DNA from 2 places in the Paraburkholderia sp. A1RI_3L genome. Region 2 is predicted to be linked to the other one. Evidence: riboswitches for the same ligand, from Rfam matches in the RefSeq annotation. Region 2 holds a riboswitch; the other holds the start of a gene.
The links. Region 2 has a riboswitch for cobalamin ahead of cobW (cobalamin biosynthesis protein CobW). Riboswitches for the same ligand answer to the same signal wherever they lie in the genome.

Region 1: another riboswitch for cobalamin. It lies ahead of PXJ20_RS18435 (TonB-dependent receptor domain-containing protein); the one in region 2 lies ahead of cobW (cobalamin biosynthesis protein CobW).

The regions. Positions count from the first base shown of each region.
Region 1 covers NZ_JARCHA010000006.1:234,687-249,404, forward strand. Annotated here, with positions in the region: gene PXJ20_RS18400 (threonine-phosphate decarboxylase) at 1-650, shown strand, start outside; gene PXJ20_RS18405 (cobalamin-binding protein) at 683-1,657, shown strand; gene PXJ20_RS18410 (histidine phosphatase family protein) at 1,744-2,388, opposite strand; gene PXJ20_RS18415 (adenosylcobinamide-GDP ribazoletransferase) at 2,373-3,188, opposite strand; gene cobT (nicotinate-nucleotide--dimethylbenzimidazole phosphoribosyltransferase) at 3,311-4,366, opposite strand; gene PXJ20_RS18425 (ABC transporter ATP-binding protein) at 4,547-5,359, opposite strand; gene PXJ20_RS18430 (FecCD family ABC transporter permease) at 5,356-6,393, opposite strand; gene PXJ20_RS18435 (TonB-dependent receptor domain-containing protein) at 6,403-8,391, opposite strand; cobalamin riboswitch at 8,515-8,794, opposite strand; gene PXJ20_RS18440 (ATPase) at 9,142-9,534, shown strand; gene PXJ20_RS18445 (cell division protein ZapA) at 9,531-9,845, shown strand; RNA gene ssrS (6S RNA) at 9,972-10,153, shown strand; gene PXJ20_RS18455 (EVE domain-containing protein) at 10,271-10,729, shown strand; gene PXJ20_RS18460 (SIMPL domain-containing protein) at 10,967-11,695, shown strand; gene lgt (prolipoprotein diacylglyceryl transferase) at 11,794-12,699, opposite strand; gene PXJ20_RS18470 (LysR family transcriptional regulator) at 12,836-13,786, opposite strand; gene ilvD (dihydroxy-acid dehydratase) at 13,931-14,718, shown strand, end outside.
Region 2 covers NZ_JARCHA010000013.1:53,069-67,786, reverse strand. Annotated here, with positions in the region: gene cobN (cobaltochelatase subunit CobN) at 1-339, opposite strand, end outside; gene cobW (cobalamin biosynthesis protein CobW) at 346-1,473, opposite strand; cobalamin riboswitch at 1,684-1,966, opposite strand; gene PXJ20_RS27370 (cobalamin biosynthesis protein) at 2,123-2,716, shown strand; gene cobO (cob(I)yrinic acid a,c-diamide adenosyltransferase) at 2,713-3,315, shown strand; gene PXJ20_RS27360 (cobyrinate a,c-diamide synthase) at 3,335-4,648, shown strand; gene PXJ20_RS27355 (hypothetical protein) at 4,703-4,999, opposite strand; gene PXJ20_RS27350 (phosphatase PAP2 family protein) at 5,731-7,659, shown strand; gene PXJ20_RS27345 (glucose 1-dehydrogenase) at 7,784-8,578, opposite strand; gene PXJ20_RS27340 (FGGY family carbohydrate kinase) at 8,628-10,109, opposite strand; gene PXJ20_RS27335 (sugar ABC transporter ATP-binding protein) at 10,214-11,749, opposite strand; gene PXJ20_RS27330 (sugar ABC transporter substrate-binding protein) at 11,761-12,702, opposite strand; gene PXJ20_RS27325 (ABC transporter permease) at 12,903-13,970, opposite strand; gene PXJ20_RS27320 (GolD/DthD family dehydrogenase) at 14,138-14,718, opposite strand, start outside.

The DNA of each region.
Region 1 (14,718 bases), on a different contig from region 2:
TTCACTGGCACGCGCAACTCGCCGCGCGGGGCGGCACGCTGATCGTCGACGAAGCGTTTGCCGATGCGTTTGGTGATTCCGTCGCCAACTCATCTGCCGACCCGGGTGCCGATGCTTGCGGCAATGCCTCCTGCGCCAACCGAAGCCGCGCTTCGCTTGCCGGGCACGTCGCGCAACGGGGGCTCGTCGTACTGCGCTCCCCGGGTAAGTTCTTCGGACTCGCGGGCGCACGCTGCGGCTTCGTGCTCGCGCAACCGGCGCTGTTGCGCGAGCTTGCGGCAAAGCTCGGCGCATGGACCGTGAGCGGCCCCGCGCGTCACGCCGTCATGCACGCATTCGCCGATACGGCCTGGCAGACGCGCATGCGCGCCCAGCTGGCCGACGAAAGCGCGAAGCTTGCGGCCTTGCTGCACACCCACGGTTTCGCAGCGCGTGGCACGCCGCTCTTCGCCTGGGCCGCAGACCCACGCGCCGAAGCCCTGCACCACGCGCTCGCACAACGCGGCATCTGGACGCGATTATTCAGGCATCCTGCGAGTCCGCATGACGTGTCGAGCATTCGCATCGGCCTGCCTGCCAATGCCGCCGAATGGCAACGCCTCGAACAACAATTCGCCGCGAGCGTCGAAGCGCTCGCCCTCAACCGATGAATTTTTTCCGCGGGCTTCACGCGGTCGCTCGCATGCGTTGCGCGGCCACCGCTTCCGTTTCCATCCGCGCCTTCGCGTCGCACAGAACAAGCTCACGGCGAACGGCGGCAGGCTTGCTGCTGACCACCCTGGCGCTCGCCGCGGCCCAGACGGCGCAAGCGACCATCACCGTCACAGACGACACCGGCGCGCCCGTCACGCTCGACACCCCCGCGCAACGCGTGGTGAGTCTCGCGCCGCACGTCACCGAGTTGATCTACGCAGCGGGCGGCGGCGCAAAGCTGGTGGGCGCGGTGTCGTACAGCGACTACCCGCCCGAGGCGAAGACCGTGCCGCGCGTGGGCGACAACAAGGCGCTCGACCTCGAACGCATCGCGGCATTGAAGCCCGACCTCATCGTGGTCTGGCGGCACGGCAACGCACAGCAACAGATCGAACGACTGCGCGAACTGCATGTGCCGCTCTACTTCAACGCGCCGCATCACGTGGACGACGTGCCCGCCACGCTCGTGAAGCTGGGCACGCTGCTCGGCACGAGCGCAACGGCGCAGGCTGCGGCCGACGCGTACCGGCAGAAGATCGACGGCCTGCGCGCACGTTATGCCGCGAAGCCCGCCGTGAGCGTGTTCTATCAAGTGTGGGACCAGCCGCTGATGACCCTCAACGGCACCGACACGGTAAGCGACGTCATCGCCCTTTGCGGCGGACGCAACGTCTTCGCGAACCTCGCGCCCGTGGTGCCGACGGTCTCGACGGAAGCGGTGCTCGCGGCGAACCCGGAAGCCATCGTCACGGCCGCGCCAGGCGCCACGACGCCGCAAGGCCGGCTTCCCGGACTCGACCGATGGCGCGCGTGGCCCACCCTCATGGCGGTGGCGCGCGACAACCTCTTTGCCATCGACGGCGATCTGATCGACCGGCCAGGGCCGCGTCTCGCGCAAGGCGCGGCCCTGCTTTGCGAAGACCTGGACCGGGCGCGATCGAGACGGCCCGGCGGCGGGAAGTGAACGGGAGAAGACGGGTGATTTGAGACGGAGCGTGGGCGCTCATGGCTCCACGCTTTCAGGCTTTCAGGCTTTCAAACGTTCCCGCTTCAAACATTCCACCGCACGAGCGCCCACGGCGAATCCAACGCGTCACGCCTGAGCCACACCACGGCCGGCAACGCGAGCGGCCATTTCATGCAGTGCGCGAGCGGCAACCCGAGCACACGCGCCGCAATCGCGCGGATCACACCCGCATGCGTGACGGCCCACAGCGCCGTGCTTTGCGCCACCGGGGGCATGGCGTGCTCGTGAGTCGCCGCCACAGTGTCCACTTGCGCACCTGAATCGATCGACACATCGAGCCACGCATTCACCCTCGCGACGAACTGCGCCACGCTCTCGCCGCCATGCTGGCGCGCGTGCTCGAAATCAGCGGCCCAGGCGTCGAGCGCGGCGCGATCGATTGCGTCCCAGCGTTGCAGCTCCCATGTGCCGAAGTGCATTTCGGCGAGCCTCGCGTCCGTATGCAAATCGCAGCGCGCTTCAACTGCAAGCGCTTGCGCGACCCGCGCGCAACGCGACAGGGGACTCGTGAACAGCACGTGTGGCTGCGGCACGTTCAACGCAGCGAGGCGCGACGCCAGCATGGCGGCGCTGGCTGCCGCGTCGGCGGCGAGCGGCACGTCGCTGTTGCCATAGCAAACGCCCGTCGCCACAGCGACGGCCGGATGACGGATCAGAACGAGATCCACGCGAGCGCCGCCAGGTAGAACGCTATCTCGAAAACCTGCTGCGCGAAGCCGAGACAGTCGCCGGTATAGCCGCCAATGCGGCGCACGAAGTATCGCCCCAGCGCGTAACGCAGCACGGCGAGCAGCGCGATCATCGCAACACCTTCGCGCCAGTCGGGCCAGACGAACCAGGCAAGCCACGGCAACGCAAACGCGCACGCACCGAACCACGCGATCACGCTCATGCGTTGCGCCACGGGCTTCGCCTTGCCTTCGTCGCGTACGTAGTCGAGCGTGACGAGATAGCTCACGGCGCAGGCGCGGCTCACCGCGTGCGCCGCGATCATCAGTATCGCGAAACGCCCTGGGCTCAACGCTGCTGAAGTCATGGACGAAGCCGATGCCTCATGCGACGTGGTCAGCGTCACGAGCGTCTGCCACTTGAGCGCGAGCGCCACGAACAACGCGATGGCACCGAACGCGCCGATGCGCGAGTCGTGCATGATGCGCAGCACGTCCTCGCGACGGTACGCGCCGCCGAATGCGTCGCAACAGTCGGCGAGGCCGTCTTCGTGGAAGGCTCCGGTCACGGCGAGGGTGGCGGTCATCGAAAGCAGCACGGCCACGCCAGGCCCGAACACGCGCAACGCAGCCAGATAAACGAGTGCGCCAAGCGCGCCGACGCAAGCGCCCACGAGCGGAAAATAGCGCGCCGCAGCGGTGAGCCACTGCGGCTCGTAGCCCACCCAGCGCGGCACCGGCACACGCGTGAAGTAGCCGAGCGCCGTGAAGAAGTAGCGCAGTTCGGCAAGCGGATTCATCGGCGGGAGGCTCCGTTCATGCTCAGCTCGTGCTCAATTCGCGGTGTACGTCGATGCGGACTTCGATGCACGCACCCGATGCACGCCGCCCCAAGCCGCAAATGCCCGTTGCGCTTGCGGGCCTACGCATCGCGGTCCGACACGCCGGCCGATTCGAAGCTCGCCATCTCGTTGAGAAACGCGACGGCCGCGCGCAACAGCGGCACCGCGAGCGCTGCGCCCGTGCCCTCGCCGAGCCGCATGTCGAGCGCGAGCAACGGACGCGCACCGAAGTGGTCGAGCATGCGCCGGTGGCCCGCCTCGTTCGAGGCATGCGCGAACACGCAGTACTCGCGCACGTCGGGCGCGATCGCGTCGGCCACGACGAGCGCCGCCGTCGCAATGAAGCCATCGACGAGAATCACCATGTGCGCTTCGGCCGCGGCGAGAAACGCGCCGGCCATCATCGCGATCTCGAAGCCGCCGAAGGTGGCGAGCACGTCGAGCGGGTCACCCGATACGGGGTGGCGTTCGAGCGCCGCCGCCAGCACGTTGCGCTTCTTCGCGAGGCCGGCGTTGTCGAGGCCGGTACCGCGGCCCACGCATTCGTCGATGGACACGCCGCACAGCCGGCTCATCAAGCACGCAGCCGACGACGTATTCGCAATGCCCATCTCACCGAAGCCGATCACGTTCGTGCCGAGCGCCGCGTGATGGCGCACGCGCGAGGCACCGGCGCGCATTGCTTCCAGCGCTTCGTCGCGCGTCATGGCGGGCTCGTGCGCGAAGTTGCGCGTGCCGCGTGCCACGGGAATATCGACGAGGTTCGGGCTCGTATCGAGCGGCTCCGCCACCCCGGCGTTGACGACCTCGAGCGCGAGATCGGCCACGCCGCTGAACGCGTTGACCGCCGCACCGCCCGCGAGAAAATTGGCGACCATCTGCGCCGTAACGGCCTGTGGATAAGGGCTCACGCCTTCGTGCGCAATGCCGTGGTCGCCCGCGAAGATGATGAGCGCGGGCCGCGTGACCGAAGGCTGCGTGGTGCGCTGGATCATGCCGATCTGGCGCGCCAGCGTTTCGAGGCGCCCGAGGCTGCCGGGCGGCTTGGTGCGGGTATCGATGAGATGCTGAAGCCGGTCGCGCAGCGACTGGTCAAGCGGCTCGACGAACGGTAATCCGGTAGATGGCGAAGTCATGGTAGGTCAACAGAAATCGTGATGCGTCATTCGAAAAGAGCAAGTCGAGACGAACAGGATGAGCGAAATGAAGCCATGCCGATATGCGCAGGGCAATCGGGCGTGGCCCGTATTGGGCAACGAGGTGCTACACGAGGCATCAAATGAGGCGCCAAGCGAGGCGCTAAACGCCAGTCCCGATCAGCGGGACACGTTCCCGGCCGGCAGCGCCGGAATCAATGCTTCGTGCGGGCCGTCGCGAATCAGCACGAGCGGGTAGCCGAACGCGTGGCTCGCCCGCTCTGGCGTCAGCACCTCGCGTGCCGGCCCCGCATGCCACGTGCCGTCGCCATTTAGCAGCAGCGCGTGGGTCGCGAAGCGGCGCGCCAGGTTCAGATCGTGGGACGAAAAGACGACCGTTCGCGCGGACTGCCGCCCCCAGGCGAGGAGCGCATCGAGACAGCTGATCTGATGATGCAGGTCGAGATGCGAGAGCGGTTCGTCGAGCAGCAGCAGCGGCGCATCCTGGCACAGCGCGGCGGCAAGCGCCACGCGCTGGCGCTCGCCGCCCGAGAGCGAGAGCACGTCGCGCGCGGCGAAGTGGCCGAGGCCCAGCAGATCGAGCGCCGCGTGCGCCGCGGCGCGGTCGGCCTCACGCTCCCAGCCCCATCCGGCCAGATGCGGATACCGGTTCAACAGCACGACGTCGAGCACGCTCGTGCTGAACGCGTCGTGAATGTCCTGCGGCATCAACGCGCGACGTTGCGCCAGTTGGGCGGGCTGCCAGTCCGCAAGGCGCACGCCGTCCAGCGCGACGTGCCCCGCCGCAGGCTGCACGAGGCCCGCGAGCGCCGAGATCAGTGTCGTCTTGCCCGCGCCGTTCGGCCCGGCAATGCACCAGATCTCGTGGGCAGCGAAAGTCTGCGTGAAGCCATCGAGCAGCGTGCGCGTTCCCGCGCGCAAGGTCAGATCGTGCGCGGTGAGCGCGACGCGAGTGGACAAAGCGGCGTTCATCGGTGCCGCCTTTTCAACAGCATCCACAGAAATACCGGCACGCCGGCCAGCGCGGTCACCACGCCCACGGGCAACTGCGTCGGTGCCACGACGGTGCGCGCGGCGAGGTCGGCGGCCATCACGGCGACACCGCCCGCGAGCGCCGCCGCGGGCAGCAGCATGCGCTGGTCGTTGCCGAATGCGAGCCGCAGCACGTGCGGCACCACGAGGCCGACGAAGCCAATGGTGCCGCCCGTCGTCACCGCCGCGGCCGCCGCCAGCGACGCCGTGAGATACACACGTAAGCGCAGCGGCACGACGGGCACGCCCAGCGCCTGGGCAGCGGCGTCCCCGCGCAGCAGCACGTTGAGCTGCGGCGCAACGGGCACGACGACCACCAGCACGACAGCGAGCGCGATCAACGTGAACCACGGCATGCCGACGCCGTTCAACTCGCCGGTCAGCCAGAACAGCATGCCGCGCAGATGCGAGTCCGGTGCCAGCGTGAGCAGCAGCGTGATGGCGGCGCCCCATCCCGCCGCAATCACGGCGCCCGTGAGCAGCAGCCGCGGCGAGGTGTCCTGCGGCTCGCCACGCCACAGTTCGCGCCGGGCAAGACCGAGCACGAGCAGGATCGACAGCAGCGCGCCCGCGAATGCGCTCGCGTTGACCATCCACCACGCCGAGCCCGCGAGCAGCGCGAGCAGCGCGAACACCGCCGCGCCACCGGAAACGCCGAGCACATACGGCTCCGCGAGCGGATTGCGCAACAGCACCTGGAGCAGCGCGCCGGCCATCGAAAGCAGCGCGCCACACGCGAAGCCCGCCAGCGCGCGCGGCAGCCGCAGCGTGCGAACGATCTCCGTCGCGATGTCGGCGCCGTGCGAACGCGTGGGCAGCAGCGCCGCCAGCGCGTCATGCACGGTGACGGGCACGCTGCCCAGCAGCAGCGACGCCGCGAACACCGCGACGGCGAGCGCTGCCAGCACGGCCCAGATCACGACCGCGCGTTTCGCCGTCATGCCGGGCGCGGCGGGCAGGAAGAGACGGTTCATGGCCGCCCTTCACTGCTGCTGCCAACCCAGCGTGAGGTAGGCGCTGCGCCGCGGCGTGTTGTACGTGTAGGCGAGCTCATAGTCCTTGTCGAAGAGATTCTGGATCTGCGCGGCAACGTACCACGACCGGGTGATGTTATAGCGCGCCGAGAGGTTCACGATGCCATAGCCGCCGAGGTTCGAACCGCTGTCGTTGCGCGCGCCGCTCACGAGCCATTCGCCGCCCACCCGCCAGCTGCCGATGCTGCGATTCGCCGTGAACGAGGCGAAACGGCGCGCACGCCGGTTGAGATCGGTGTCCTTGTCTTCGTCCACGGGATTTTGCAGCGTCAGCGCCGCGCGCACGTCGGTTTTGCCGACATGGCCGCTCCACGATGCCTCGAGCCCCTGCACTTTGGCGTGCCCCACGTTCTCGGCCATGTAGACGCCGGGCGTGACCTGCGTGGACTGGATCAGGTTCGAGTAGCGCGTCTGAAATGCCGTGAGCCGCATGAGGCCGAACGCGTCGGAGGCATATTGCAGCGCCGCTTCGACCGAATGGCTGCGCTCGGGACGAATGGTCGGATTGCCGTAGTACGGGTAGTACAGGTCGTTGAACGTGGGCGCGCGAAACGCGTCGGACCAGCTCGCCGTAGCCTTCCAGTGCTCCGTGATGTCGAAGCCGTAACCGAGGTAGTAGCTGTTCGCGCCGCCGAAATCCGAGTACTGGTCGCGCCGCACGTTCGCCTGGAACTGGCTGCGTCCGAAGCGCCCCGTATAGCCCGCAAAGCCCGAATCGACGTGGCGGTTCGGCGCGCTGTACTGGTTCGAGTCAAGCATCTGGTCCAGATGCTCGTAGCCCACCTGGATCTTCTGCTGCGGCGCGAGCATGAAGTCGTTCTGCCAGGTGTACTGACGGTTGTCCGAGTTGAAATGGTCCGTATAGACACCGTTGAGTTCCGTCTGGCTGCGGTCGTTGCCCGTTGCGGCAACGAGGTGCGTGGTCCACCAGTCCGTCACCTTGCCGTTCGCGAATACCGAGGCCTGCTGCACCTTCGTGTAGAGATTGTTGAGATCGGTCGGCACGCCGTATGCGTTGTCGTAGCTGCTGTTGCCGTTCGACTGGAAGAAGCGCACGCCGGCGTCCCAGCGCTCGTTGAATGTATGACGCAGCGACGCCGATACGCTTTCGTTCAGGTAACCGTTCGCGTTCGGATTCACGGCCGGCACGAGCGCCGGATTGATCGACGAAAAGCCGTCGTCCTTCGCGCGCGCGAGCGACACGCTGAAGGTCGTCTTGCCCTCGGCATCGAGCGCGCCTGAGACGCCCACCTGCTGGCGCTGCGTGTGATAGCTGCCGTATTCGGCCTCGAAGTTGAAGCGCGGCGGGTAGCTGCCGCCGTTCTTCGTAAAGATCTGCACGACACCGCCAATCGCGCCGGAGCCATAGAGCGCCGACACGTTGCCGTTCACCACTTCGACGTGATCGATCTGGTCGAGTGGAATCTGCGCGATCTGCGCGCTGCCGAGGCTCGTTGAATCCACACGCACGCCGTCGATCAGCACGAGCGATTCGCTTGCATCCGCGCCGCGCATGAAGAGCGTCGCCGTGGAGCCGGGGCCGCCGTTGCGCACGATCTGCGCGCCGGGCGCGAACTGCAGCAGGCCGGGCAGGTCGCGTTGGGTGGTGTCGGCGATGTCCTGGGCGTCGAACAGCGTGGTCTGCGGAATTGCGTCGGCAAGGCGCTGCGGCGCGCGATCCGCGGTGACGACGACGGGAGCGAGGGTCCGGTCGCCGGCGGTGGGGATCTGCGCGGATGGTGTCTTTGTGGCCGCGCTTGCAGCGGCGGCTGGCGCGGCGCGTGGCGCGTCAGTGGTGCTGTCCGTGGACTGGGTGGCAGGGGTTGAGCCGATGTCCGAACTCGACTGCCCGGCCGAGGGCGCAGCGGACTGCGCAAAGGCGGCCAGCGGCAAGCCCGTCAGGGCGAGCAGCGTCGCGCGGGCGATAGGGGTAAGCATGGAGCGATTTTCCTGTGGTAGCGTGCCCGGCTTCGCTCCCCGCGAAGCCAACGCGTCATGAGGCACGCACACACGCCAGACAATCCACCAGGGCCGCAGCCGCTGCCGGCAATGCTGGCGAAGCGGCGCGCCTCGCCCTCTGGCCGGTATCCGGGCTGACGACGCATCGATTCGCCTTCCCACGCACGTGTGCGCAGTGGCTTGCAGGCGCGCCGCGCGACGGATGGAACCGTCGGCAGCGCACGTCGAATCGATAGGCACGCGGTGTCATGCGCGTGCGGTCGCTTACCGTTGCGGGGGCAGCACAGGTTGACGCGTCCGGGGACGGACTGCGCTCCCTGTTTCCCGTTTAACCACGCTTGCGTTGGGCGCAGGCGCGGGCACCAGAGTGCGGCAAGTGTAAGGAGACCCGCTCGCGAGCGTCAAGGAAGCCCTGGACGCGACCGGGACATGGCGGCGAGACATCAAGAAACGCCGCGAAAACTGTCAAAGATGGTCAAGAACGTGGTAGCGGCAAGTGTCAAATCCGCAGCGGCCTGCCTCGTTTATAGGGGAGCACGAAAGAGCACGACAGCGGGCAGCCATGCACGAAAGTGCCTCGCGGCAAGGGCGCGCACGCAATCCGCGTTCGCGGACGCGCGTTGCAGGGGGCTTCGCAGCAGGAAGCCGGCTGTTACGTCTCGAAACGACACAGATGACAGAAGCGTCCGCATTCCGCGCTAAAATGCCCTCCTTTAGAGGACGCAGCACATGCTCAACGAACTCGAAACACTCTCCCAGAACATCGGGCGGCTGATAGAAATCAATCAGCAGCACCACGAGGCGCGTCACGCGCTCGAAGAGCAGGTCGCGCAATTGCACGCGCAACTGGATGGCTCGCGCGCCGAAATCGAACAGCTGCGCGAGGAACGCAACGCGCTGCAGGCGGAACGCGACACGCTGTCGGCAAAGATCGACGACGCGCAGGTCCGGCTCAACGCCATCCTCGAAAAGCTGCCGCGCGCCAAAGGCCAGGGCGAACCAGACAACCAGCTCGACCTGCTCGCTTCGTCGCAACAGGAAGAAGAGCGCGAAGAAGGACATGACGCGCACGGCGAAACGGCTTCGGGAACTCACGAAGTGCGCCACGGAGAAAACGCATGAGCACGAAACTGATCGAAGTCTCGATTCTCGGGCAGAACTACCGTCTCGCCTGCTCGCCCGAAACGGAGCCCGCGCTGATCGAAGCGGCGGCTCGCGTGGATGCGGAAATGTCGAAGGTGCGCGAACACAGCAACGTGCGCGGCACCGACCGCATCGCGGTCATGGCAGCACTTTCGCTCGCATCCGAACTGCTGCGCCTGCAGACGAGCGTACGGCACGGCGAGGCTTTCCCGGCCGAAGAAATCCGGCGTACAATGCGCCAGATGAACGAGCAGCTGGGTACTGTGATTCAGCAGTACGGCGTGCAGTAAAGATTGAACGGCGGGATTGAACACAGCGCGTTTAATCCATATATACTGCGCTCTTCAACAAACCGGCCGCGCAGCAGTGGCGCGAAAAAACGGTTTCAGCAGGAACGGTTTCAACAGGTTTAGTCAGCTTCCCTGCCTGGTTCGCCAAGGTCATATATTCCTTGAACCAATGCCATGTGCACGGTTGCGGAAATTTGTAGCACGGGCGTGCGCGTCACTCTGTCTGATGTACCCGAAGTGCTGCTAACTGCGACCAATTCTGAACCTCAGGTTCAGGATGCCGGCCTAGCGGCTAAGGCGGGGACCTATTCGAACGGCACCGGACTCTCGTCCGGTGCCGTTTTACTTTGGGGGCTGCTGTCTTGCCGTTCCTTTGCTGTGCAGCCTCTCTCCCCAACGCTCACTTTCGACGTTCACTTCGACTCATGCGCTACTGGCTGATGAAGTCCGAACCGGACGAAGCAAGCATCGACGACCTCGCCAAAGCACCCAGGCACACGCTGCCCTGGACCGGCGTTCGCAACTATCAGGCACGCAACTTCATGCGCGACACGATGCGCATCGGCGACGGCGTGCTGTTCTATCACTCGAGCTGCCCGGAGCCCGGCATCGCGGGACTCGCCGAGGTGTCGTCCACGGCCTACCCGGACCCAACCCAGTTCGACGCGAAGAGCCCCTACTTCGACCCGAAGTCGAGCCAGGAAGAACCGCGCTGGCTGCTCGTCGACGTAGTGTTCAAGAAGAAGGTGCCGCTGATTCCCCTCGCCGCACTGCGCGAGCACCCAGAGCTTGCCGACATGCGCGTGCTCGCGAAAGGCAACCGGCTCTCCATCACGCCCGTCACCGAAGCCGAGTGGCGCTTCATCACGAAGCACCTCATGTAACGCGAACCCGCGGGCCGTGCGGCGAAGCGTCGTGCCGCTCAGGTTCACGACTGTTCGCCGCAATCGTCGAGACGGGGAACCACGCGCATATGATGCAAGCCTAACGGCCACGCAAGCGCCATGCCACGCGTGGGGCGCGGCGAACGTGTATCAGCCGCCGACCTCGCCGCACCGTTGCGCGCTTGCGCCGCGCACGCATTCGAAGGTGCGAAGAACCCGTTCAGAAGGAGTCAAAAAATGACCAGAAAGACTGCGCTTGCCTTCGCGATCACACTCGCCACGGCCGCCCCGCTTGGCCTCTCGCTCGTCCCTTCGGCCGCCTGGGCGCAAAGCGACGCGCGTTATCAGCCTGCGGGCGTGCTCTCGCTTTCTGCGCAGGCGAGTGCCGAAGTACCGCAGGACGTCGTCGAAATCACGATGTTCTACGAGCAGGAAGCGAGCGACCCCGCCTCGCTCACGACCACACTGAACCAGCATGCGGACCGCGCACTCCAGCAGGCCAAGGGCACAGCCGGCGTAACCGCGCGCTCGGGTCAGTTCTCGATCTATCCGTCCACGGACCGCGACGGCCGCATCTCGGCCTGGCGCGGTCGCACGGAAATCGTGCTGGAGTCGCGCGACTTCGCGGCAGCCTCGCGTCTCGCCGGCCAACTCGCGTCCGGCATGCAGGTGGGCAATGTGCAGTTTTCGCTTTCGCCGGAAGCGCGCCGCGCCGCCGAACAGAAACTCTCGGGCGAAGCCATTGCGTCGTTCCGCGACCAGGCGTCGTCGGCCGCGCGCGCGTTCGGCTATGGCAGCTACTCGATTCGCGAGGTCAACGTCGGGTACGGTGGCATTCAGCCGCGGCCCGTCATGATGATGGCCGCACGCTCCATGGCAGCGGATGCGAAGGCCGCGCCGATGCCGCTGGAAGGCGGCACGTCCACTGTGACAGTCAATGTCTCGGGTTCAGTGCAGATGAAGTAACGTTGCGCCGTTCACCGCATCGACGTGACGGCGCGAAAGCCGGTGGGCCGAAGGGGCTTAACCTGAAGCCGCTTCGGCCCACCTGAATCCAACCCGGCTCAACTCGCCTCGGCCGGCCGCGCCGTTTCGCGGCCATGCCGGCGATAAGCCCACACCATCATCGCGCTGCCCACGAGGATCATGGGCAGCGAAAGCCATTGGCCCATCGAAAAGCCCAAGGCAAGCAGGCCAAGGAAGTCGTCAGGTTCGCGCGCGAACTCCACCGTGAAGCGCGCAAGGCCATAACCGATCAGGAACAGCGCCGACACGGCGCCGAGCGGCCGCGGCTTGCGCGAAAACAGGATGATCACGAAGAAGAGCGTGATGCCTTCGAGCGCAATCTCGTAGAGCTCCGACGGATGCCGCGGCAGCATGTGGTATTGCGCGAACACGTCGGCCAGGTGCCACTGGGCCGCCTGCTGCGGATGCGTGGCGAGCCACTGCGCGTCGTCGTTGGAAGCGCCCGGGAACATCATGGCCCACGGCGCGGACGGGTCCGTCACGCGGCCCCACAGCTCCCCGTTGATGAAGTTGCCGAGCCGGCCTGCCGCGAGCCCCGTGGGCACCATCGGCGCGATGAAGTCGGTCACCTGGAGCCAGTGGCGCTTGCGCTGCCACGCGAACAGCACCATGGCGAAGGTCACGCCGAGAAAGCCGCCGTGAAACGACATGCCGCCTTCCCACACCTTGAAGATGTCGAGCGGATGCGCGAAGTACCAGCTCGCCTTATAGAACAGCACGTAGCCGAGGCGGCCGCCCAGGATCGTGCCGAGCACGCCGTAGAACAGCATGTCGTCGATGTCCTTCGCGGTCCAGCCTTGCGCCGCCACGTACGGCAGCCGCAGCCGCAGGCGGCCCACGACGATTGCCGCAATGAACGCGACGAGATACATGAGGCCATACCAGCGCACCGCCAGCGGGCCGAGGTGAATGGCTACAGGGTCGAAATTCGGGTGGATCAGCATCGTGGAGTCGGTTTCCCGCGATCGGTGTGAGTGTCAGGTAAAGGGTAAAGGGCAACAGCAGACGAAAGCGTGGGCGGCAGCGTGCGGTTCGACCCGCATCGCACGACATTGTTCGCCGTCGCGCAACGCGCTTCGCTCAGCCCAGCGGCCCCGCCGTGGCCGCATGGGCGCGCACGATATCGATGAAACCGGCCAGCACCGGGCTCACCTGCGCCGTGCGCCACACCAGCCCCGTTTCGATGGCCGGCACCGCCTCGCGCAAGGGCCGGTAGACCACGCCCGTGCGCCGCAGGTTACGCAGCGATTGCGGCACCAGTGCGACGCCCATGCCGGCCGACACGAGGCTGACGATGGTCTGCATCTGAATGGCCTCCTGGCCGATGCGAGGCGTCAGACCGGCCGCGCCGTAGCAATCCATAATGATGTCATAAAAGCCTGGCGCCAAACGCCTTGGGAAGACCACGAGCGGCGCGTCGGCAAGATCGGCGAGGCTCACGGGCGTGTCGCACCAGTCGTCGGCAGCAGGACCGCCCGCGCGTACCGAAACCTCCGTTGGCATCGCGATCACGAGCGGCTCGCGCGCGATCGGCAGATACGAAAGCTGCGCGACATGGCGCGGCGGCAGCGGCGCAATCACGAGACCGGCGTCGATGCGTCCCGCTACCAGTTCCTCGACCTGCACGTCGCTCGTCGCCTCGGCGAGCTGCAGCCGCACGCGCGGATAGCGTGTGCCGAAGTCGCGCAGCAGAAGCGGCAGCAGCCCGTAGTCCGCGGTAGAAACGAACGCCAGCGAGAGCACCCCGGCCTCGCCGCGCGCAAGGCTCTGGGCAAGCGGCCGCAGACCGTCCGCGGCGGCGAGCAGCCGCCGGACCTCAGGCAAAAGGTCCGCGCCCACCGGGGTGAGTTCCACGGTGCGGCGCGTGCGGGCAAAAAGCTCCACGCCGAGCGTCTCCTCCAGCGCGCGAATAGCCTGGGAAAGCGGCGGCTGCGTCATGGAAAGCCGCGCTGCGGCGCGGCCGAAGTGCTTTTCCTCGGCCACGGCCACGAAGTAGCGCAACTGACGAAGATCGGGTGTTGTCGAGAGCATCGATTGATATGTTTTGCGACCTAATATGCCATCAATAATATATTGGACATTCGATTCGCGAAACTGCATGCTTCTCGCCACATGCCGGTGACAGGGCGCCCAAGCCCGCCCGGCGTCGCATAACAGCATCCTACGGAGCTCCCCATGTCGTACAACCGCCGTTCGAAGAACATCACCCAGGGCGTCGCGCGCTCGCCGAACCGCTCGATGTACTACGCCATCGGCTACGAGAAGGCCGACTTCGACAAGCCGATGATCGGCATCGCCAACGGCCACTCCACCATCACGCCGTGCAACGCGGGTCTGCAAAAGCTCACCGACGCGGCCGTGGCCGCCGTGAAGGGCGCAGACGCCAATCCGCAGACCTTCGGCACGCCCACCATTTCGGACGGCATGTCGATGGGCACCGAAGGCATGAAGTACTCGCTCGTGTCACGCGAAGTGATCTCGGACTGCATCGAGACCTGCGTGCAGGGCCAGTGGATGGACGGCGTAGTCGTGATCGGCGGCTGCGACAAGAACATGCCGGGCGGCATGATGGCGCTCGCGCGCATGAACGTGCCGGGCATCTACGTGTACGGCGGCACGATTCGCCCCGGCCACTGGAAGGGCAAGGACCTGACCATCGTGTCGGCCTTCGAGGCCGTCGGCGAATTCACGGCGGGCCGCATGTCCGAAGAGGACTTCGAAGGCGTGGAGCGCAACGCGTGCCCCACCACCGGCTCGTGCGGCGGCATGTACACGGCCAACACGATGAGTTCGTCGTTCGAAGCACTCGGCATGTCGCTGCTCTATTCGTCGACGATGGCGAACCCGGACCAGGAGAAGGTGGACTCCGCCGCCGAATCGGCGCGCGTGCTCGTTGAAGCCGTGAAGCGCGATCTGAAGCCGCGCGACATCATCACGAAGCAATCGATCGAAAACGCGGTCTC
Region 2 (14,718 bases):
CGCGAGCGTCTGGCCCCTGCGCTGCGCGAGTTCCACCACGCGCTCGATGCCGTAAGGCCAATACGCTTCGCCGCCCAGATGGTCCACCACGACCACGCGCGCGTGCTGCAACACGTCGTCGATATAGAAGTCCACCGACGCGGGCTGGCGCAGGAACGCGACATTCGCGAGCCGCAGGCTCGGAAAGCCCGGCCCCATGCGTTCGATCACGCTCGCGAGCAGCGAGAGCGTGGTGTCGGCCGAACTGAGCACGACGATGTCGGCCGGACGCTGGTCGATGCGGATCACGCCCGCCGTGTCGTCGACGAAACCGCCGGGTACGGTGCGCAGCAGATGCATGGCGGTCTAGCGTCCCGTGGCTTCGGCGGTGGTGGAGGCTAGCGCCGCGTCGAACGCTGCTTGCAGCACGGCCTGATCGAGGTCTTCGCCAATCAGGACGAAGCGGCTCGTGCGCGCCTGGTGGCCCATTTCGTCACGCATTTCATCCTCACGCCAGCGGCGGTCGAAGTAGCTGTCGAAGCGCCGGCCCACGCCTTGAATGACGAGCCGCATCGGCGCGCCGGGCAGCGCGGCGAAGCCCTTCGCGCGGTAGATGGTGTGACGTTCCACGAGCGCGCCCAGCGCCGCAATGGCCGCCTCGCGCGTGGCCGGCGCACCCGTGACGACGACCGAATCGAAGTCGTCGTGATGGTGATGGTCGGGATCGTTCGACGAGCCGTGATGGTCGGGACGTTGATCGATGGTGGCTTCGGACGCCGCTGCGAGCCCGAGCAACGCGGGCAGCGCAAGCTGACCGCCCTGCGCGCGCAGAATCTTCACGTGCGGCGGCAGTTCTTCGCGAATCAGCGCCTCCACGGCGGCCTGCTCCGCTTCGCCGATGAGGTCCGTCTTGTTGAGTACGACGAGGTCCGCGGCGCTCAATTGATCTTCGAACAGTTCGTGCAGCGGCGACTCGTGATCGAGATTCGGATCGGCGCGGCGCTGCGCGTCCACGGCGTTCGGGTCCGCGGCGAACTGGCCGCTCGCGGCGGCGGGTCCGTCCACCATCGTCACGACGGCGTCCACGGTGAAGCTGTTGCGAATCGAAGGCCAGTTGAAGGCCTGCACGAGCGGCTTGGGCAGCGCGAGCCCCGACGTTTCGATCAGCACGTGGTCGATCTGCGCGCGCCGCTCCACGAGCGCTTCCATCACGGGGAAGAATTCTTCCTGCACCGTGCAGCACAGGCAGCCGTTCGCGAGTTCGTAGAGCTGGCCTGCGCCTTCGCTGTCGTTGCCGCTGTCGCCTTCATCGCAGCCGATGCCGCAGCCCTTCAGTATTTCGCCGTCGATGCCGAGTTCGCCGAACTCGTTGACGATGACGGCGACGCGCAGGCCGTTGGCCTCGCGAAGAATGTGACGCAGCAGCGTGGTTTTGCCGCTGCCGAGAAAGCCGGTGACGATGGTCACGGGAATCTTGCGCATGAGTTCTGACATGCGGGGCCTCGATGGTTCAGGTAGTGGCCGTGCCACGCCGCACGATGCGCGCCTCACGCGTCGCATGGAAGGTGCATGAAGCAACCTGACTTGCCGAAGCAAACGAAGCCACGCTGGAAAGCAGTCAGGCGCCCTGGCGGGTCGAGCCGATTGAGCAACGGCCGGCATGCGCATAACGATGCCGACCCAGCGGAACGCCGCTCACCCGCAGCGCCCACTCTTCGCTCTGGCCGGTATCCGGGCTGGCGAAAGCGCCGCTTCACCTTCCCACGCGAGTGATGTTGTTTCTCGCGCAGTGGTTGTCTGCATGCGCGGCCTTGCGCGCATACATCGAAGCCGGCTCCGCATCGCATGTCGCGATGCTTTCGCTTACCGTTGCGGGGGCAGCACAGTTTGGTTCGGACCGTGCGTCAATAGACGGCGAACCGCTGTTTCCCGTTTAACTGCGCGCGCAAGGAACGCGCGCGCGAGCACCAGATCGCCACGGAGTGTAGGTGCCACGGCTGGCTGCGTCAAGGAAGCCCGGCGGGGCTGCGAAGGGCCTGGGTGAGGGGCCTGGGTCGGCGGCCTGTGCGAGGGGCCTGTGCTATCGTATGCGCCCGCCTGCGGATGGGCGCGGGCCTATCCAACCCAGTCGATTCAACCCAGCATGAGCCGCACCGCAATGCCGGATTCGTTGACCGCCGCGAACGCGCAAACCGCACAGCCGGTTCACGACGCCGATGCCACGCATGCCACCCAAGCCACCGATGCCGCCGACCGCGCGGCCACGCACCGCTCGGGCCGCTCGCTCGTGCTCGGCATCGGCTGCCGGCGAGGCGTGTCGCTCGCTCAGATCGAAGCCGCGGTACAAGCGGCGCTGCGCGATGTGGCAGACGATGATGACGCTGCAAAACGCGCTTCAACGCATATCGGCGAACACGTCGCCTGCCTCGCCACCCTCGACGCGAAAGCGCACGAGCCCGCCTTGCTTGCGTTCTGCCATCGTCACGCGTTGCCGCTGAAGGTTTTTTCCGCAGAAGAGATCGCCGCCTGCCTGCGTGAGCACCCTGACCTCGCCCGTTCGCCCGCCGCGCTCGACCATGTCGGCGTAGCAGCCGTGTGCGAGCCGTGCGCGCTGCTCGCGGCGCGAGGCGGCCGGCTCGTTGCAGCGAAACGCGCCTGCGACGGCGTGACAGTCGCCATTGCCGACGCGCACGCATCCCGTCACAGCCCTAATCAGCCACCCATGAGGACACCATGAAGACCGATCCCGACGCGCATCAGCGCATGACGCAACGGCGCCGCGAAGGGCACGAGAAGAAGCAGGCGGCGGCCACCGTCGAAAAGGGCCTGCTGATCGTGCATACCGGCAACGGCAAGGGCAAGAGCACCGCCGCCTTCGGCATGGGCGTGCGCATGCTGGGGCACGGCCAGCGCCTTGGCGTCGTGCAGTTCATCAAGGGCGCGCTGCACACGTCCGAGCGCGACTTCCTCGGCACTCACCCGCAGTGCGATTTCGTGACCATGGGCGACGGCTACACCTGGAACACGCAGAACCGCGACGCCGATATCGCCACCGCGCGCAAGGGCTGGAACGAGGCCGTGCGCATGATCGAGAGCGGCGAATACTGCATGGTGATTCTCGACGAACTGAACACCGTGCTGAAGTACGAATACCTGCCGCTCGACGAAGTGCTCGGCGTGCTGCAAGCGCGCGACCCGAGCCTGCACGTCGTGGTGACGGGGCGCCATGCGCCGGACGCGCTCATCGACGCCGCCGATCTCGTCACCGAAATGCGGCTCGTTAAACACCCTTATCGCGAGCAGGGCGTGAAGGCCCAGCGCGGCGTGGAGTTCTGAGGTGCCGCATCTACCCGGTATGCCGCCGCGCTGCCCCGCGCTGTTCGTGAGCGCGCCGGCTTCGGGCCAGGGCAAGACCACGATCACGGCTGGCCTCGCGCGCCTGCACCGGCGCGCTGGCCGGCGCGTGCGCGTCTTCAAGACCGGCCCGGACTTTCTCGACCCGATGATTCTCGCGCGCGCGAGCGGCGCGCCCGTGCAGACGCTGGACCTCTGGATGGTGGGCGAAACGGCGTGCCGTCAACTGCTGGCCGAGGCGGCGCGCGAAGCCGACCTGATCCTGATCGAAGGCGTGATGGGGCTCTTCGACGGCACGCCCTCCAGCGCCGACCTCGCCGCCACCTTCAACGTGCCCGTGGCCGCCGTGATTTCCGCGAAGGCGATGGCGCAGACCTTTGGCGCCATCGCCTTCGGCCTCGCATGCTTTCGGAAAGACGTGCCCTTTTACGGCGTGCTGGCGAACCACGTTGGCTCGGCACGTCATGCGCAGATGCTGGAAAGCGCGCTACCCAACGATCTTCGCTGGCTCGGCCACGTCGCGCCCGCCATGGAGATGGCACTGCCCGACCGGCATCTGGGCCTGCATCAAGCCGATGAAATAGACGACCTCGAAGCACGCATCGAACGCGCCGCAGATGCGCTGGCCGATACCGCGCTGGCGCAGTTGCCACCCGCCATCGAATTCGCGGCCGAGCCGCGCGAGACGTTGCCGCCGCTGCTCGCCGGCCTGCAGATTGCCGTGGCACGCGATGCCGCGTTCTCGTTCATCTATCCCGCGAACCTCGCGCTGCTCGAAGCGCTGGGGGCGCACGTGAGCTTCGTTTCGCCGCTCGCGGACGAGCCCGTCCCTGCCAGCGCTCACGCGCTGTATCTGCCGGGCGGTTATCCCGAACTGCACGCCGCGACGCTGGCGGGCAATATGCACAAGGCGGCGCGCACCGCGGCATCCATTCGCGAGCACGCGGCAAAGAACAAGCCGATCGTCGCGGAATGCGGCGGCATGTTGTATCTGCTGGAAACGCTCACTGACGTGAACGGTGAATCGACGCCCATGCTCGGTCTGCTGCCCGGCCATGCCACGATGCAGGCGCGGCTCGCGGCGCTCGGCATGCAGGCGCTCGACACGACACACGGCACGCTCCACGGGCACACGTTCCACTACTCGCGCATGACGACGGCGCTTACGCCGCTGCGTTACACGCGCCATGCGCAAAGCGATGCGCAAGGCGAACCGGTGTGGCGGCATGGGTCGATCTTCGCGACCTATATGCACGGTTACTGGCCGTCGAATCCAGCGCTGGTCGCTGCGCTATTTCGCGGCGAGGCGGTCTGACGGCGGCCGCCGCCGCCGCCGCGATATGCCTCGGGCCCCACGCCCCACGCCTGATCAGGCGTCGAGCCCATCCACCTGGTCGCGCCCCTGACGGCCCGCGAACACGTCGTCCACGAAGCGCTGCCCCGCGGTGAAGCCGGCCATCAGCGCCGTGCTGGCGCTGTCGAAGGGCCGGTCGTTATCGTCGGACAAGTTCCATGCGGGAAACGCGCGGGACGACATTTCGTGCCGCACATTCACGATGGCGAGATAGCCCGTTCGGACCAGCACCGTCCCACCGACAATGGCGTCCGGCAAGCTGTCCGCCTCGACGGTAATTTCATAGCCCCGATATTGATAGACGCGCTGCATTTCTTCCTCCCATGCAGCACAGTGTAGGTCGCCAGAAAGCGCGTGGCGAAAAGAATTGACGCGCCGGGACCATCGGCTTCAATCGCATGAGCAGGCGAATCTGCGGCGGATTATTCGCAGCGGATCGCTTTGTCGATATGCGCCTATATCAGACGTGAGTTCATTGGCGCCCAGGAGAAGCAAGACTGGGCAATCGCAATGCGTAAATCGCGTGACAGCCGAACGTCGCCTGAATGACAATCGCTGCCGGAGTATCGGGCGCTATAACGCTATTACCTCCAACCGACAAAACGACGACAAAACGAATAAGCCGCGAAAATAGCGCGCAGTTCGTTCACGGTCACGGCAGGCCGAATCGCAGCACGGGTTGCCGATGTGATCGCTTGAAGCCCACCCCATCCGCCACGTCGCGTCGACGCCCGCAAATAGAGGCAGACAAATGACGTCTTTCCTGTCCCACTGCCCCGCGCATTTAACGCCTTCCTTAATGCGTTTAACCGAATTGTCATATAAGAGACCCATCCCATATTCTGAGCAGATTCGACGCCATTTCAGTCATCTGCCATTACACTTTTACGCCTTCTAGCCCTCGTCTTATTCAATGTTTCTCGTGCCTTTCTCGAATCTTTCATAAAGCGACCGTATCTTGCTCGCTTTCTTGACAACGACCCGGGAATCACACCATGCCCGTGCACCGCACGCCACGCTTCGTTTCGCCTCACGCTTTCGCCATGGCCGTCGCCGTCTCGTTCCTCGTCGCTGCCTGCGGCGGCGGCGGGGTGAGCGACAACGCGCCGCCCGCCACCGTCGCGAAAGTGCCCTCGCCGCCGGCCGACCCGGGCTTCGTCGACAGCGCGCCGGTGCAGGCCAACGTGCTCGCCTTCGTCGACAACGCGGCCACCAACCAGCGCGGCGACGCGCGTTACGCCACGATGAGCACGAACGCCGGCGTGCGCGTGCTGAACGGCTTTCGCACGCTCTGGCAACCGCTCACGGACCTCGTGGACGCCGGCGTGAACGCGCCCGCTGTCGGCAGCTTCCCCGCCATCACCGCGTCGACGTGGACGGGCCTGCCGAACGACGGCACGCCGAACGGCACCGCGCTCAACCCCACGGTGCTCAACGCGAACATCCAGTACGTGGTGGGCGCCACCACGCAGCGCACCGCGGCCCAGGCTTCCGCCGCCTACTTCGACGACCGCCGCGGCAAAGGCTACAGCGTCACGGACGGCATGGGACCGCTCACCACCGCGTGGCGCACCGCGGCGCAGCAGACCACGAGCATCACCACGATTCCCGCCGACGCCACCACGACGCTCTACAACGACAGCGGCAACAACACGGGCGTGGGCGGCAGCGCGAATGCGCAGTTCGGCGCCGTGGTGGACCTCGTCAACGCAATGGGCACGAACGGCTCCACGGAACCCGCAAAGCGTTTCTACAAGTACGAGCGGCCGTACCGCTGGAGTTCGAGTGTCGTCGTCGCGCCCACGCTCGTGCCGGCCGAAAGCACCACGCCCGCAACGGACGGCGGCTTCCCGAGCGGCCACGCGGCGGAAGCCTTGCGCGACGCGCTCGCCATGGCCTACGTGGTGCCCGAGCGCTACCAGGAAATGCTGAGCCGCGGGCTCGAACTGGGCGAGAACCGCATCTTCGCGGGCATGCACTCGCCGCTCGACGTGATGGGCGGCCGCATACTCGCCGAAGCCGTGGTCGCGGCGAACCTCGCTGATCCGACCAACGCCACGCTCAAGCAGACCGCCGTCTCGCTCGCGCATGCCACGCTCTACGCCGCCACCGGCACGACGGCGACTACCTTCCCAGCGTTCGCGGAGTCGGGCACGACGGCGACAGACCGCTTCGCCGACTACGCCACCAACAAGGCCAACTATCTGCGCCGCCTGACCTACGGCTTTACGCCCATCGCCTCGACCACCGCGGCGCCCGTCGTGCCGAAGGGCGCCGAGGTGCTGCTGGAAACGCGCCTGCCCTACCTCAGCGCGGACCAGCGGCGCGTCGTGCTGAAAACGACCGAACTCGCCTCGGGCTACCCGCTGCTCGACGCCGCCGAAGGCTGGGGCCGCCTCAACCTGTTCGCGGCGGCGGACGGATACGGCCAGTTCTCCGGCAACGTGAGCGTGACGATGGACGCCACCCAGGGCGGCTTCAACGCCGCCGACACGTGGCGCAACAACATCGGCGGCAGCGGCAAGCTGACCTTCGCGGGCACGGGCGCGCTCACGCTGGCGGGCACGAACAGCTATAGCGGCGGCACCGAGGTCCAGGGCGGCACGCTCGTAGCCGCGTCGCCCCAGGCCTTCGGTGCCGGCGACGTCTACGCGAGCGGCGGCACGGTGGTCGTCCGCACAGGCGCACGCATGAGCATCAACGGTCAGTACACGCAGTTGAAGAACGCCACGCTCGAACTGGATCGCGGCGCGGGCGACACGGGCCGGCTCGCCGTGGCCGGGCTCACCACCTTCGTGGGCGGCACGTTGCACGTGAAGTTCGCGGCGGGCGCCGCGCCGAAGGTGGGCGACATCGTGCCGCTGATCGACAGCGCGCAGTTGCAGGGGCGCTTCGATTCGGTCGTGGTAGACGGCTTCAAGGTGACGCCGCTCTACAACTCGGGCGGCGTGGAAGTGCGCATCGACGGTTGAGGCCGAGCTTCGTCACGGCAACGGCGGCGAAGAAAAAGGCGGATGCAAGCGCGGCAAGGTAGCTGCCGCGTTTTGCTCGCGTCCACTCGCCGTCGCGACCGTTGCCTCCCCGCACCGGCGCAGCTCACGACATGAACATCCCGCCATCTACGTTGATGGTTTGTCCGGTGATATAGGCCGCGTCGCCGGAGGCGAGGAACGCCACGAGGCCCGCCACGTCCTCGCCGGTGCCCGCGCGTTTCATGGGAATGCCCTTCACCCATTCCGCCATGAGTTCGCCGGGTTGGTAGTCGCCCAGCAGCTTGCCCCAGGCCTCGTCGTTGTAGGCCCACATCTCCGTCGTGATGATGCCGGGGCAAAACGCGTTGACGGTGATGCCCGTGGGCGCCAGTTCTCTTGCGAGGCTCTGCGTGAGCCCCACCACGCCAAACTTGCTCGCCGCGTAGTGCGGCGTATAGATGAAGCCCTGGCGCGCCTGGCCCGAAGCGGTGTTGATGAGACGGCCCGGCTTTCCCGCTGCGAGCATACGCGCCGCTGCCTCCTGGCAGCACAGGAACACGCCCTTGGTGTTGACGGCGAGAATCTTGTCCCACTCGTCTTCCGTGAGGTCCTGCAGTTTCGCGATCGTGATGACGCCCGCGTTCTGCACCGACACGTCCACCTCGCCCAGCTTCGCCGCCACCTCGTCGTAAAGCGCCTTCACCTCGGCTTTGTCCGTCACATCGGCTTCTACCGCGATGGCGTTGAAGCCCGACTCGAGCAGTTGCGCGGCGGCGTCGAACACGCGTTTCTCGTTCGCGCACAGGCACACCTTCGCGCCCTCGCGCGCAAAGCGCTCCGCAATGCCGAGGCCGATGCCGCGGCTGCCGCCCGTCACCACGACTACCTTGTTCGTGAAACGTCTGATTGCGTCGTTCATGTGGGTTTGTCCTTGCTGGTTAGTGGCCATGCCGCGGGTGCCGATGCCCTCACTCGAGCCGCGCGATCCAGCGCAGCCATTGCGCGTGATGCCTGGCCGCCTGCTCGCGGCCGCTGCCGGGCACGACGCGTCGCAGCACCTTGCGCTGCGCGCGGTTCGCGCCCAGCTCGCTCGTCAGGCCCAGTTGCAGCAGGCCGAGCGCCGCGGCGCCCGCCGCTGAAATTTCCGTCAGTTCGAGCGTGCTCACCGGGCGGTCCAGCGTGTCCGCCAGAAACTGCATGAGAAACGGACGCTGCACGAGCCCGCCGTCCAGAAACAGTTCCACGAGCGGCAGTTGCGCCGCGCGTTCCATCACGGTGATCACGTCCTTGATCTGATAGACGATGGACTCGTACGCGGCGCGCACCACGTGCTGCCACGACGTCGAGAAGTCGAGCCCGACGATCTGCGCGCCGCCCGGGTACTTCCAGTGCGGGCAGCCGATGCCGGAGAACGCCGGGATGAAATAGACGCCGCCGTTATCGACTTCGCTGAAGGCCTGCTCGGCGGCAGCGAAGTCGTCGAAGAGGCGCAGTTTGTCCTTGAGCCAGCCGGGCGTGGAACCCGCGCTGATCACGATGCCTTCGAGCGCATAGTCCACGCGTCCGCGCGCGCCAAAGCAGAGCGTGGACACGAGACCGTCGACAGGCGCCTGCGGCCGCGGCCCCACGTTCATCATGATCGACGAGCCCGTGCCCATCGTGGCCTTGGCAAGGCCCGGCGAGAGGCAGCCCTCGCCCACGGCGGCGGCATGCGAGTCGCCAATCATCGCCACGATGGGGATGGGCTTCGGCAGCAAGCCGTCCAGGTCCGTCGAACCGAAATCCGCCGCCGAAGGTTTCACGTCGGGCAACCGCAGCGCGGCAAGCCCGAATTCGTCGATCAACTCGCGATCCCAGTTCAGCGTGTGCAGGTTGAACAGCATCGTGCGCGACGCGTTGGTGTAGTCCGTGAGATACGACGCACCGCGCGTGAGCTTGAACAGCAGCCAGCTATCGACGGTGCCGAAGCGCGCCTCGCCCGCCTCCATCGCGCGGGCCACGTGGGCGTCGTTGCCGCGCAGCCAGATCAGTTTCGACGCCGAAAAATACGGGTCGATCAAAAGCCCCGTGCGCTCGGCAATGCGCGCGGCCATGCCGTCGCGGCGCAATTGCTCGCAGATGCCAAGCGAGCGCTGGCACTGCCACGACACGGCGGGCGCGAGCGGCTCGCCCGCGGCGTCCCACAGCACGGCCGTTTCGCGCTGGTTCGAAATGGCCAGGCCCGCGAGTGCGGCGACGTCGCCATCGAAGGCCGCGAGGCATTGGGCCGTAGCCGTGAACACCGAGCCATACAGTGCGTGCGGGTCCTGTTCGACAAAGCCGGCCTGCGGGTACGTGCAGCGCACGGGCGCGAACCCTTTCGCGCGAACGGTGCCCTCTGCGTCGAAGATCAGCGCCTTGGTGCCGCTCGTGCCCTGGTCGATGGCCAGCACGTATTGCATTGAGGACATGTGACGAAGTCCGTGAAGTTTCAACACTGTTTTCTATTGGCGGGCGCGGCAAGGCTGGGGGCCTGGGGTCTGGATGCAAGGAACCCGGCGCCCGCAGGCACACCTCACGCCGTGGCGAGTTCCATCACGCGCACGTCGCTCGCTTCCTCGCGCGGCAGCACGCCCTTGCAGCGGCCGCGCGCCAGCACCATCACGCGGTGAGACAGACCCAGCACCTCGTCGAGGTCCGAGCTCACCACCACCACGGCCACGCCGCTCGCCGCGAGTTTCGCAATGACCTCGTAGATGGCGGCGCGCGCGCCCACGTCGATGCCGCGCGTGGGCTCGTCGAGAATCACCACCTTCGGTTCGCGCGCCAGCCACTTCGCGAGCACGACCTTCTGCTGGTTGCCGCCCGAGAGGCTGCCCGCGCGCTGCTGCGGCCGCCCCTTCACGCCAAGCCGCGCGATCAGTCCGTTGGCGAAGTCACGCACCTGCTGCGGCTGCACCCAGCCACGCGCGCCGAGGCGGTCGAGGCTGCCGTACGCGAAGTTGTCTTCAATGGAGTGTTCGAGCACGACGCCCTGCTCCTTGCGGTCTTCGGGCACGAGCACCACGCCTGCGCGAATGGCTTGTGCCGGGCTGCGCAGATGTAGAGCCTCGCCCTCCACGAGCACGCTGCCAGACGAAACGGGATCGGCACCCGCGATGGCCCGCACGAGTTCGGTACGCCCCGCCCCGACGATGCCTGCGATGCCGAACACCTCGCCCGCACGCACGGAAAACGAAACGTCGCGAAATGCGCCCTGCTGCGACGTCAGCGAACGCACGTCGAGCACGGTGCGTTCGCGCGGCGCGGCAAAGTGCGGAAAGATGCGCTCCACGTTGCGGCCCACCATCTGCTCGATCAGCGTCTTCACGGGCACGCTGCCGTTGTCGTGGCTCGCAATCAGCCGCCCGTCGCGCAGCACGACGATGCGGTCGGCAATGCGCTCGATCTCTTCCAGCCGGTGGCTGATGTAGATGAACGACACGCCCTGCGCGCGCAGCTTCGCGATCTGCTCGAAGAGCCGGTCGGTTTCCGCGCCGCCCAGCGCGGCGGTGGGTTCGTCGAGAATCAGCAGGCGCGCGTCGAGCGTCAACGCCTTGGCGATTTCCACCTGCTGCTGCGCCGCCACCCGCAAGGTGCGCACGAGCCGGCTGGCCGACACGTCGAGCCCGAGTCGATGCAACTGCTCTTCGGCGCGGCGCGACATCTCCGCGCGGTCGATCTTGCCGTGCCGCATGGGCAGCCGTCCGACGAAGACGTTCTCCGCAATGGAGAGATCGCGCAGCAGCCGCGTTTCCTGATGGATCAGGCCGATGCCGCTCGCGAGCGCGTCGCGCGGCGACTGCGGGGCATACGGCTCACCACGCCAGAACATGCGGCCGCCGGCATCGGGTTCGAGCGCCCCGGCAATGATCGACGAGAGCGTCGATTTGCCGGCGCCGTTCTCGCCCAGCAGCGCCACCACGGTACCCGGACGCACGTCCAGATCGATGCCGTCCAGCACCGTGTTGCGGTTGAAGGTCTTGCCGATGCCTCGCACGACGAGCCCGTCGTGCGTCACGTCGGGCATACCGTCGCTGATCCGGCCCGAGGCGGCTGCGCTCGCGATCATGATGAACTCCGTTACGGATGCTGCGAGATGAACGGTCCGACGTTCTCTTTGGTGGTGAGCGTAGCGGGCAGCAGCTGCTGGGCCGGCACGCTCTTCTTCGCGATGAGCTCAAGCGCCGAGTCCACGGCCATGCGGCCCATGCGCTGCGTCTGCTGCGTCATGGTCACGTCGATCACGCCGTCGCGCACGGCCTTGAGGCCCGCGAAGTCACCGTCGAAGCCGGCGATCAGCACCTTGTGCCCCACGTTCGAGACCTTGACCGCCTGCGCGGCGCCCAGCGCCATTGCGTCCGCGTGGCCGAAGATCACGTTGATGTTGGGATTGCGCTGGAGCATGTCCTGCGCCACCGCGAAGCCCTTGTCCTGCGCCCACTCGGCGGGCTGGCGCGCCACCACCTTGATGCCCGGCGCCTTCGCGATGGCCTTGCTGAAGCCCTTCTCGCGCGCGAGTTCAGGCGTCGTGCCCAACTGGCCTTGCAGCTCGGCGAGCGTCGCGGTGCCCTTGGTCTGCTTCACGATCCACTCGCCCAGTTGCTCGGCGGCGGCTTCGCTGTCGGTCGCGATGAAGGTGTTGCCCGGGGCGTCCGGCGGATTGCGGTCCACGGCGATCACGGGCACGCCCGCGGCCTTCGCGGCGCGCACCGGCACGCCGGCAGCCGTCGCGCCGGCCGGAATGTAGATGAGCGCGTCGATCTTGCGCGTGAGCAGGTCCTGAATCTGGTTGACCTGGGTGGCGGCATCGCCCTTCGCGTCGACCGTGATGACGTTCACGCCCTTCTCTTTACCGTAGGTTTCCACCGACTGCTTGATCTGGTTGAAGAAGTCGGCCTGCAGGTTCGCAACGGCAAGACCGATGGTGGTGGTACCCGCCGCCGACGCGCTGGGCGCGGCCAGCGCGAAGCCGAGCGAGGCAGCAAGGGCAAGCAGGGATGCACTGGCGGAACGTCGATTCATGTCTGTCTCCTGGTGATGCTTGTTGTTGATGTGACGCGGTTGATGTGACGCGATTGAGGTGATGCGGTTGAAGCGGAGAGGCCCGGAAGCGAAGCGGCTCGAAGCGAAGCCGCCCGGAAGCGATGAAACGGCCCGCGCATTCCGGCGCCATACGGCCCGGCTTGCGGCAAGTGAAAAGCGGGCCGCGGCCGGCCGGATCCCTACGCGGCGTTGCGGCGGCGCAGTGTGTCGGCGCCCACGGCGAGCACGATCACGAGGCCGATCACGATCTGCTGCACGAACGGCGACACGCCGATGAGGTTGAGCCCGTTGCGCAGCACGCCGATGGTCAGCACGCCCACGGCCGTGCCGAGCACCGTGCCCGTGCCGCCCGCGAGGCTCGCGCCGCCGATCACCACGGCCGCGATGGTGTCCAGTTCGTAGCCCGTGCCCGCGCTGGGCTGCGACGAATCCAGGCGGCTCGCCAGCACCACCGCCGCCACGCCGGCCAGCGCGCCGCACAGCGTGTAGACCGCGAGCGTGGTGGCACGCACTTTGATGCCCGCAAGGCGCGCCACCTCGGCGCTGCCGCCGATGGCGTAGAGGCTGCGTCCCGCCGCGCGGTATTTGAGGATCACGAAGCCCACTACCATCAGCGCGACGAAGAGGCCCACCGTCGCGGAAAGAAAGCCGAAATGGCGGTCGATGGAAAGTGCCGTGAACCAGTCCGGGTAACCCACGATCTGCTCGCCGTTCGTGATGATGTTGGCGAGCCCGCGCGCCACGGACATCATCGCGAGCGTCGCGATGAACGCGGGCAGGCGCATCACGACGTTGAGCAACCCCGAGACGAGGCCGCACAGCCCGGCCACGAGAATGCTCGCGGGAATCGCGACGACGAACGGCAGGCCCGCGGTGTTGGCGAGCCAGCCCATCACCATCATGGCGAGCGCGAGCACGGAGCCCACCGAAAGATCGATCCCGCCGATGATGATCACCGCTGTCATGCCGAGCGCCATGATGCCGAGCACCGTGATCTGATCCAGCACGTTGAGCAGATTGCGCACCGAGAGGAACGACGGCGTGAGAAGCGAGATCACCACGCACAGCAGCACGAGGCTGATGAGCGGCCCCTGTTCGAGCAGCACGGGAAGCCACGCGCGGCGCGAGAACCCGGCAGCGGCACTGCCAGCACTGCCAGCACTGGCAGCACCGGCGGCGCCGGCGGCGCCGGAACGGCCGGCTGCGCGGTCCGGCAGTTCAACGCTGTTTTCGATGGACTTGCTCACGTCTCGTCTCCTGTTTTTCCCTTTGCTACACGGCTCGGCACGCGAGTCGACTCGCGACTCGACTCATGCATTGGCGCCGCACCCTGCTCGCGCCACCGGCACGCAGAACGCCAAGGCAGCCGCGCGCGAAAACACAGCGCAAGAACACAGCGCAAAACCCGGCCGCGTCAGCAGATCGTGTATCCGCCGTCGATCATCAGGTCGGCGCCCGTAATCATGTCCGCGCCGTTCGATGCGAGGAACAGGATCGCAGCGGCAATCTCGTCGGTATAGGCGAAACGGCCTGCGGGAATCAGTTCCTTCATGCGCTCGCCCTTTTCGCCTTCCCACGCGGCGGCGCCCATCGGCGTGAGCACGACCGTGGGCGACACGGTGTTCACCGTGATGCCGCGCCGGCTCCATTCCTTCGCGAGCACCTTCGTCATGCCGATCAGGCCAGCCTTCGCCGACGTGTACGCGCAGTGCTGATCGATCGCGACCGTGGCCGCCTGCGACGCGATGTTGATGATCTTGCCGCGATGCCCGCGTGCGAAGACATGCCGCGCGAAGTGCTTCGAGCACAGGAACGGCCCCGTCAGATTCACGTCGATCTGCCGGCGCCATTCTTCCAGCGTGATGTTTTCGGCGGGCGTGAGCGTGATCGTGCCCGCGGCGTTCACGAGCAGATGCAGCGCGCCGAAGCGTTCGGCTGCGGCGTCCATGGCCGCGGCCACGTCGTCTTCGTTGCCCACGTCGCAGGGAAAGGCCG